Regions from separate parts of the Streptomyces sp. 147326 genome, predicted to be linked through region 2. Evidence: predicted binding sites of a transcription regulator. Region 2 holds the regulator's gene; the other holds the start of a gene.
What was found. The regulator HrcA, encoded in region 2, represses chaperone genes, less so after heat shock. The targets are predictions, from matches to a motif close to TTNGCACTCNGNNNNNCNGAGTGCNAA.
Positions count from the first base shown of each region.

Region 1: groES (co-chaperone GroES) is a predicted target of HrcA. The motif match lies at 2,447-2,473, and genes of this name have one in related genera.

Region 1 covers NZ_CP134201.1:3,657,211-3,661,242, reverse strand. Annotated here, with positions in the region: gene RIU97_RS16145 (FtsW/RodA/SpoVE family cell cycle protein) at 1-617, opposite strand, end outside; gene RIU97_RS16140 (LCP family protein) at 605-1,255, opposite strand; partial or broken gene RIU97_RS16135 (hypothetical protein) at 1,352-1,399, opposite strand; partial or broken gene RIU97_RS16130 (response regulator) at 1,402-1,770, opposite strand; gene RIU97_RS16125 (hypothetical protein) at 1,829-2,359, opposite strand; gene groES (co-chaperone GroES) at 2,617-2,925, shown strand; gene groL (chaperonin GroEL) at 3,038-4,032, shown strand, end outside.
Region 2 covers NZ_CP134201.1:5,902,373-5,906,404, reverse strand. Annotated here, with positions in the region: gene dnaJ (molecular chaperone DnaJ) at 1-371, opposite strand, end outside; gene hrcA (heat-inducible transcriptional repressor HrcA) at 372-1,388, opposite strand; gene RIU97_RS26990 (MBL fold metallo-hydrolase) at 1,536-2,261, shown strand; gene RIU97_RS26985 (DUF3097 domain-containing protein) at 2,290-3,093, shown strand; gene RIU97_RS26980 (hypothetical protein) at 3,095-3,232, opposite strand; gene RIU97_RS26975 (Uma2 family endonuclease) at 3,258-3,491, opposite strand; gene hemW (radical SAM family heme chaperone HemW) at 3,748-4,032, opposite strand, start outside.

The DNA of each region.
Region 1 (4,032 bases), 2.2 Mb from region 2:
AACCTGCGGCCCGTGAGCGCCAGCGAGTCCCGGTGGATGACCAGGTACCCGGCGAAGAAGACCGCGATCATGATCTTCACGAACTCGCCGGGCTGCAGCGAGAATCCGAAGAGTTTGATCCAGCGCTTCGCGCCGTAGGTGTCCGCACCGAAGAAGGCCGGCGCGATCAGCAGCACCAGCGCGACGGCCATCGTGATGTAGATGAACCGCTGCAGCAGCCGGTGGTCGCGCAGCAGCGCCAGCACCAGGAGGCAGGCGGCGACCCCGACCACCGTCCACATCAGCTGCCCGGGGGCGTTCGCGTCCGAGTTGTAGCGCTCGATGTAGCCCTGGTCGAGGCGGTGCAGCAGCACCAGCCCGAGCCCCGTCAGCAGCATGGCGAGGGGGAGGATCAGCGGGTCCGCGTAGGCCGCGAAACGGCGCACGCCCAAGTGCCCCACCAGCGACAGCAGGGTCATGCTGATGGTGAAGCCGGCGAGGTTGGGCGGCAGCTCGTCGTTCATGGCGAGGCCCGCGGCGACGTGGCCGAAGACCGCGATGGCGATGACGAAGGCCAGCAGCAGCGCCTCCGTGCGGCGGCGGGCGCCCGCCGAGGTCAGGGGCTTCAGTCCACGCACGGGATGCCGCCACCGTCCTTGGGGGCGGACGGGGAGGGCGGTGAGGAGGGCGGCGGGGGTGCCGCCTCCGGCGAGGACGGGGGTGAGGACGGTGCGCCGGGGCCGGGGGAAGCCTTCGGTCCGATCTGCTCGGTAATGAGGCGCTTTATCTTCATATCATCTACGACGTTGATGTCCTCCCCATGGTTCCTTCCGAAGCCTTCGATCGGAAGCGTCGTGAAGTGCACCTTCCCCCCCCCGGACAGGTTCTTGGCCTGCTTCACGAACGCCGGCAGGTCCCAGCCCTCGTCCGTGACCACGTCCTTCTTCGCGGCGTCGATCAGCCTGATCAGCTTCGTCGGGTCGGTGAAGGTCCCGGCCGAGTTCAGCTTCTTCGTCGCGCCCGCGAGGAAGGCCTGCTGCCGCTTCGTCCGGTCCAGATCGCCCATGTCGAGGCCGTGCCGCTGGCGCACGAAGGCCAGGGACTGCCGGCCGTCGAGCGTCTGCGGGCCCGCCGGGAAGCCGGCGCCGGAGTACTTGTCCTTCACCGCCTTGTTCAGGCACACCGGTACGCCGCCCAGCGCGTCGGCGAGGTGGTGGAAACCGGCCAGGTTCAGCTCGGCGAAGTGATCGACCGGGACGCCCAGGAAGTTCCGCACCGTCTCCAGCTCGTGGGAGGCGTCCGCGGTGAATTGCCGCTGCCGGTTGTCGGAGCGCTCCAGCCGGTCGAGGGTGTTGTTGACGGTCCGGGCGAGCTGCGCGATCTCGTCGGCCCCGCCCGGGTCCGGAACCCGCCGGTCCAGGCGCCGGCCCGGCGGGCCGGCGCGCGGATCCGGGCGGCCAGGACCACGAAGGAGAACGGCTTGGTGAGGTAGTCGTCGGCGCCGCAGTCCAGCCCCTCGGCCTCGTCGTACTCGCCGTCCCGGGCGGTGAGCATCAGGACCGGGGTGGTGTCCCCGTGGGCACGCATGCGGGCGCAGATCTCGTAGCCGCTCAGGCCGGGGAGCATCAGGTCGAGCAGGACGACGTCGTACGGGCCGCCGGCGAGGGCGAGGGCGAGGTCCAGGCCGCGGTGGCCGTCGTGCGCGACCTCGACCAGGTGTCCGTCGGCGGACAGGCCGCGCCGCAGGGACTCGGCGAGGCCTTCTTCGTCTTCGACCACGAGGATGCGCACGGCCCCAAGCCTCATACATCGGGCCAACCGGCCGTCGCGGGACCCGGTTCCGAGGGGCTCAGTGCGAGACGTCCGCGGAATCGGCGGGGTTCGTGGATACGGCCGGGTCCGCCGGTGCGGCGGGGGCCGTGGGGTCCTCAGTGCCGTCGCGCCGGCGCCGGCGGCGGTCGAAGGCGTCGCGGGTGGTCGAGGTCAGCGCCCAGGCCGGGAACGCGAAGCCGGTCAGGCCCAGGCCCATGGGCGCGAGCGAGGTGAGGAGGTCCGGCCGCACGGCCTTGTCGGCCGACGGTCCGCTGACGAGGGAGGCCACCGGTGCCTTCGGCCGGGTCTCGAAGCGGCCCTCGATCTCGATCCCGCGGATCGTGAACGATCCGTCGGAGGCGGTGAAGGATCCCTTGCAGGTGGCCTCCGGGTCCCCCTCCGAGTCCTCCTCCCACGTGCACCGCTCTGCGCGGAAGCTGCCCTCCACCCCCGTCAGCTGGGTCACCAGCCGCGGTACGGCCAACGCGAACGCGAAGATCCCGAAGGCGAGGCCGACGGCGATCGGGATGGCGTGATGCCAGCGCACCCCTGAGTTTGTCCTGGTCATGCGGGGGAGAGTAGTGATCCCGAACGTGCGTGCGCCCTGATTTTCGCGGTTCCGGGCCCGGTCCGCGCAACGCCCGACCGTCGAGAATTGGCACTCCGCTTGACCGAGTGCTAATCGCCGGAATAGTCTCGCACCTGGCACTCGCCCCTGGTGAGTGCCAACACAGCGACAGGCAGATCCGGCACCCGCGACGACGGATCGACCTGGTCGCCACCTCAGACAGTTAACCCCGGATCTCCGAAGGGGGAGGTCGGATCGTGACGACCGCCAGCTCCAAGGTTGCCATCAAGCCGCTTGAGGACCGCATTGTGGTCCAGCCGCTCGACGCCGAGCAGACCACGGCCTCCGGCCTGGTCATCCCGGACACTGCGAAGGAGAAGCCCCAGGAGGGCGTCGTCCTCGCGGTGGGCCCGGGTCGCTTCGAGGACGGCCAGCGTCTCCCGCTGGACGTCACCGTCGGCGACATCGTGCTCTACAGCAAGTACGGCGGCACCGAAGTGAAGTACAGCGGCGAGGAATACCTCGTCCTCTCGGCCCGCGACGTGCTCGCGATCGTCGAGAAGTAATTCTCTTCATCAGTACTGCTTTGAGCTGCGCCCCTGGTCACCCCGCTGATTGCCGGGCGGCGAGGGGCGCAGCTCGTTAAACCCGAGTTTTCGAGAGGGCTGAACCGCTCCCATGGCGAAGATCCTGAAGTTCGACGAGGACGCCCGTCGCGCCCTCGAGCGCGGCGTCAACAAGCTTGCCGACACGGTCAAGGTGACGATCGGCCCCAAGGGCCGCAACGTCGTCATCGACAAGAAGTTCGGCGCCCCCACCATCACCAACGACGGTGTCACCATCGCCCGCGAGGTCGAGCTGGACGACCCGTACGAGAACCTGGGCGCGCAGCTCGTGAAGGAGGTGGCGACCAAGACCAACGACATCGCGGGTGACGGCACCACCACCGCCACCGTGCTGGCCCAGGCGCTGGTCCGCGAGGGTCTGCGCAACGTCGCCGCGGGTGCCTCCCCGGCCGCCCTGAAGAAGGGCATCGACGCCGCGGTCAAGGCCGTCTCCGAGGAGCTCCTCGCGACCGCCCGCCCGATCGAGGACAAGTCCGACATCGCCGCCGTGGCCGCGCTCTCCGCGCAGGACACCCAGGTCGGCGAGCTCATCGCCGAGGCGATGGACAAGGTCGGCAAGGACGGTGTCATCACCGTCGAGGAGTCCAACACCTTCGGCCTGGAGCTGGAGTTCACCGAGGGCATGGCCTTCGACAAGGGCTACCTCTCCCCGTACATGGTCTCCGACCAGGAGCGTATGGAGGCCGTCCTCGACGACCCGTACATCCTGATCAACCAGGGCAAGATCTCCTCGATCCAGGACCTCCTGCCCCTGCTGGAGAAGGTCATCCAGGCCGGCGGCTCCCGCCCGCTGCTGATCATCGCCGAGGACGTCGAGGGCGAGGCGCTCTCCACCCTCGTCGTCAACAAGATCCGCGGCACCTTCAACGCGGTCGCCGTCAAGGCCCCCGGCTTCGGTGACCGCCGCAAGGCGATGCTCCAGGACATGGCCACCCTCACCGGTGCCACCGTCATCGCCGAGGAGGTCGGCCTCAAGCTCGACCAGGCCGGTCTGGACGTCCTGGGCTCCGCCCGCCGCGTGACCATCTCCAAGGACGACACCACCAT
Region 2 (4,032 bases):
AGCTCCAGGTCCAGGCGGATCATTGCGTCCTGGCCGCGCCGGGTCCGCGAGCGCGGGCCGCGCTGCTGACTCTGGCCGAAGAAGGCGTCCATGATGTCGGAGAAGTTGCCGAAGCCACCCGCCCCGAAGCCGCCCGCGCCGCCGCCGCCCGAGGAGGACAGCGGGTCGCCGCCGAGGTCGTAGACCTGCTTCTTCTGCGGGTCCGAGAGGACCTCGTAGGCGGCGTTGATCTCCTTGAAACGCTCTTGCGTCTTGGGATCGGGGTTCACATCCGGGTGCAGCTCGCGCGCGAGCCGACGGAATGCCTTCTTGATCTCGTCCTGCGATGCGTCGCGGCGCACGCCGAGAACGGCGTAGTAGTCCGTGGCCACTTACGACTCCGCCAGGATCTGTCCGACGTAACGTGCCACTGCGCGTACCGCTCCCATCGTTCCGGGGTAGTCCATGCGGGTCGGTCCGACCACGCCGAGTTTGGCGACTGTTTCGCCGCCCGAACCGTAACCGACGGAGACGACGGACGTGGAGTTCAGTCCCTCGTAGGCATTCTCATGCCCGATCCGTACGGCCATTCCCGACTCGTTGGCCTCGCCGAGCAGCTTGAGGAGCACGACCTGCTCCTCCAGCGCCTCGAGCACCGGCCTGATCGTCAGGGGAAAATCGTGTCCGAAGCGGGTGAGATTGGCGGTGCCGCCGATCATCAGCCGCTCTTCGGCTTCCTCGACCAGGGTTTCGAGGAGGGTGGAGAGCACGGTGGAGACGGTGCCCCGGTCCTCGGCGTCGAAGGATTCGGGCAGGTCCTGGACGAGCGGGGGCACATCGGTGAAGCGCCGTCCGACGACCCGGCTGTTGAGCCGGGCCCGCAGGTCGGCGAGCGAGGCCTCGCTGAAGGGGCTCGGGCAGTCGATGAGCCGCTGCTCGACCCGTCCGGTGTCCGTGATCAGTACGAGCATCAGGCGCGCGGGAGCGAGCGAGAGCAGCTCCACGTGCCGGACGGTCGAGCGGGTCAGGCTCGGGTACTGGACGACCGCGACCTGCCGGGTGAGCTGCGCGAGCAGTCGCACCGTGCGGCCGACGACGTCGTCGAGGTCGACGGCGCCGTCGAGGAAGTTCTGGATGGCCCGGCGCTCGGGCGTCGACAGCGGTTTGACCCCCGCCAGCTTGTCGACGAAGAGGCGGTAGCCCTTGTCGGTGGGGATCCGGCCGGCGCTGGTGTGGGGCTGGGCGATGTAGCCCTCGTCCTCCAGCACGGCCATGTCGTTGCGCACGGTCGCGGGCGAGACGCCGAGCCGGTGCCGCTCGGTGAGCGCCTTGGAGCCGACCGGCTCCTCCGTCCCGACGTAGTCCTGGACGATGGCGCGCAGCACTTCGAGTCTGCGTTCGCTGAGCATCGCGCGCACACCTCCAGCTGTGGTCCGTTGCCGTGTTCTGCCGTGTCGGTTGGCACTCTGGCCGTTCGAGTGCCAGAGACCCCCGCTCAGTGTACGGCCGGGCGGTAAGCCCCTGGCAAGGGAGGCCCGCCAGGGTAGCGTCGCCGCATGGACGTGCGTTGGGAAGAGGAAGACTGGGAACGGCTGACCGGACGGGCCGGCCGGCGACGGCTGCCGGTGTGGGACTGCACCGTGGGACTGGTGGTGGGGGACGAGTCGGTGCTCCTGATCGACCCCGGTTCGTGTGTCCGGGAGGGCGCTCAGGTGCGGGCCGAGGCGGAGCGGCTGACGGGCCGGCGCGTGACCCATATCGCATTCACGCACGGCCATTTCGATCACGTCCTGGGCGGGGCGGCCTTCTCCGGGGCCGAGGTCTTCGGTGCGGTCGGGCTGGACGCGCTGCTCTCGACGGGCCGTGAGGAGCTGCGCGGGGACGCGGTGCGCCACGGCCTGGCGGAGGCGGAGGCGGCCGAGGCGGTGGACCTGCTGGTGGTGCCGAAGCACTTGGTGTCCGGGGAGTGGACGCTGGACCTGGGCGGGTTGCAGGTGCTGCTGGCCAATGTGGGGCCCGGCCACACCGGGCACGACCTGGCCGTCTTCGTGCCGGGCGAGCGCGAGGTGGTCTTCTGCGGGGACCTGGTCGAGGAGTCGGGCGAGCCCTTGGCGGGCCCGGACGCCACTCCCGGGCAGTGGCCCGCCGCCCTGGACCGGCTGCTGTCGCTGGGCGGGGACGACGCACTGTACGTGCCGGGTCACGGAGCGGTGGTCACGGCGGGCTTCGTCCGTGCGCAACGCGCCACACTGGCAGCCCGTTTCGGCGTGTCGGAGACATGACGCGGGCGGCTCTCCTACTGTCGGCCGGATGCGCGAGTACTCCCCCGACCTGACCCCGCAGTGGAAGCGCCCCAAGGCAGTGCCGGAGGTGGCGGCCGAGCCCGATCTGGTGGTCGAGGTGGCGGGTACGGACTTCTGCGGCGCGGTGGTGGCCTGCGAGGCGGGCACGGTGACCCTGGAGGACCGCTTCGGCAGGCGCCGGGTGTTCCCGATGGAGCCCCGGGCGTTCCTGCTGGAGGGCGCGGTGGTCACCCTGGTCCGCCCGCCCCGGGGCCCGTCCGCGCCGGCCCGTACGGCCTCGGGCTCGATCGCCGTTCCGGGCGCCCGGGCCCGGGTGGCCCGGGCGGGCCGCATCTACGTCGAGGGCCGGCACGACGCGGAGCTGGTGGAGCGGGTCTGGGGTGACGACCTGCGGATCGAGGGCGTGGTGGTGGAGTACCTGGAGGGCATCGACGACCTGCCGGCCGTCGTCGCGGACTTCGCCCCGGCCCCGGACGCCCGGCTGGGGATCCTGGTGGACCATCTGGTGCCGGGCTCGAAGGAGTCCCGTATCGCGGCGTCGGTGACCTCGCCGGACGTCCTGGTCGTGGGCCACCCGTACGTGGACGTCTGGCAGGCCGTGAAGCCCTCCGCGCTGGGCATCCCCGCGTGGCCGGTGGTCCCGCGCGGCCAGGACTGGAAGACGGGCATCTGCCGGGCCCTGGGCTGGCCGGAGAACACGGGCGCCGCCTGGCAGCACATCCTGTCCCGGGTGACGTCCTACAAGGACCTGGAGCCCACCCTGCTGGGCCGCGTCGAGGAACTGATCGACTTCGTCACGGCACCGGTCTGAGCTACGGCAGGGTGCCGAAGTCCGCGGTGTCGAGCGTGACACCGAGGACGTCGAGCGGGACCGGTTCACCGAACTTGCTGGTCCGCTCGGTCCGGTAGTCGGCTTCTTCTCCGGCGCCGAAGGGTTCGGTCAGCACCACGCACTTGGCCTGGAAGGGTCGATGATCAAAAATAGGTGGGGATGCCGCCCGCCGCGCAGGTGGAGCGCTTCGTCACGTAGTCGCGCAGCTTGCTGGTCTTGGAGACGACCTCGACCACCATCGCCAGAGCTGGGGCGGGCACCAAACGGCCCGACTCGGGCGCTGCCTCGGCCGGCAGGACCACGAGGTCCGGCTGCGGCTCGGACGACTCCGCCGGCATGTCCACGTCCTGCGTCTGGAGCGGGTACCAGCGTCCCACGGGAATCTGCCGCTGGACGAACAGGACGATCAGGGATTACGTCGGGCCCCGCCAGCATCACGATTTCCCCCTGAGGACCTCAACCTTGACCCCCTCGGGAGCCTCGAAGCTCTCGAGGTACTCGGTCATCCGGCGATCGTCCACAGCGGTCACCTCCGTGCCCTCCACTTCTGCCGCCGGGTATGCGACAGAAGGCTACGAACGGGTTAGTAGGCCGCGCCTGGCCTCGTTCGCGGCGATTCGCTCCGTGGAGTGATCAGTCCACCAGGTCCCGGACCACCGCGTCGGCCAGCAGCCGGCCGCGCAGGGTGAGGACGGCCCGCCCGGCCTCGTACGGCGCGGCGTCCAGCAGCCCGTCCGCGAGGGCCTTGCGGGAGGCCGCCAGCCCGGCCGGGGCCAGCAGGGACAGCGGGACGCCGTCCACCAGGCGCAGCTCCAGCAGGATCCGCTCGACCCGCCGGTCCTCCTCGGAGAGGAGCTCCCGCCCAGCGCCCGGGGACCGTCCCTCCGCCAGCGCGGCGGCATACGCTCCCGGGTGCTT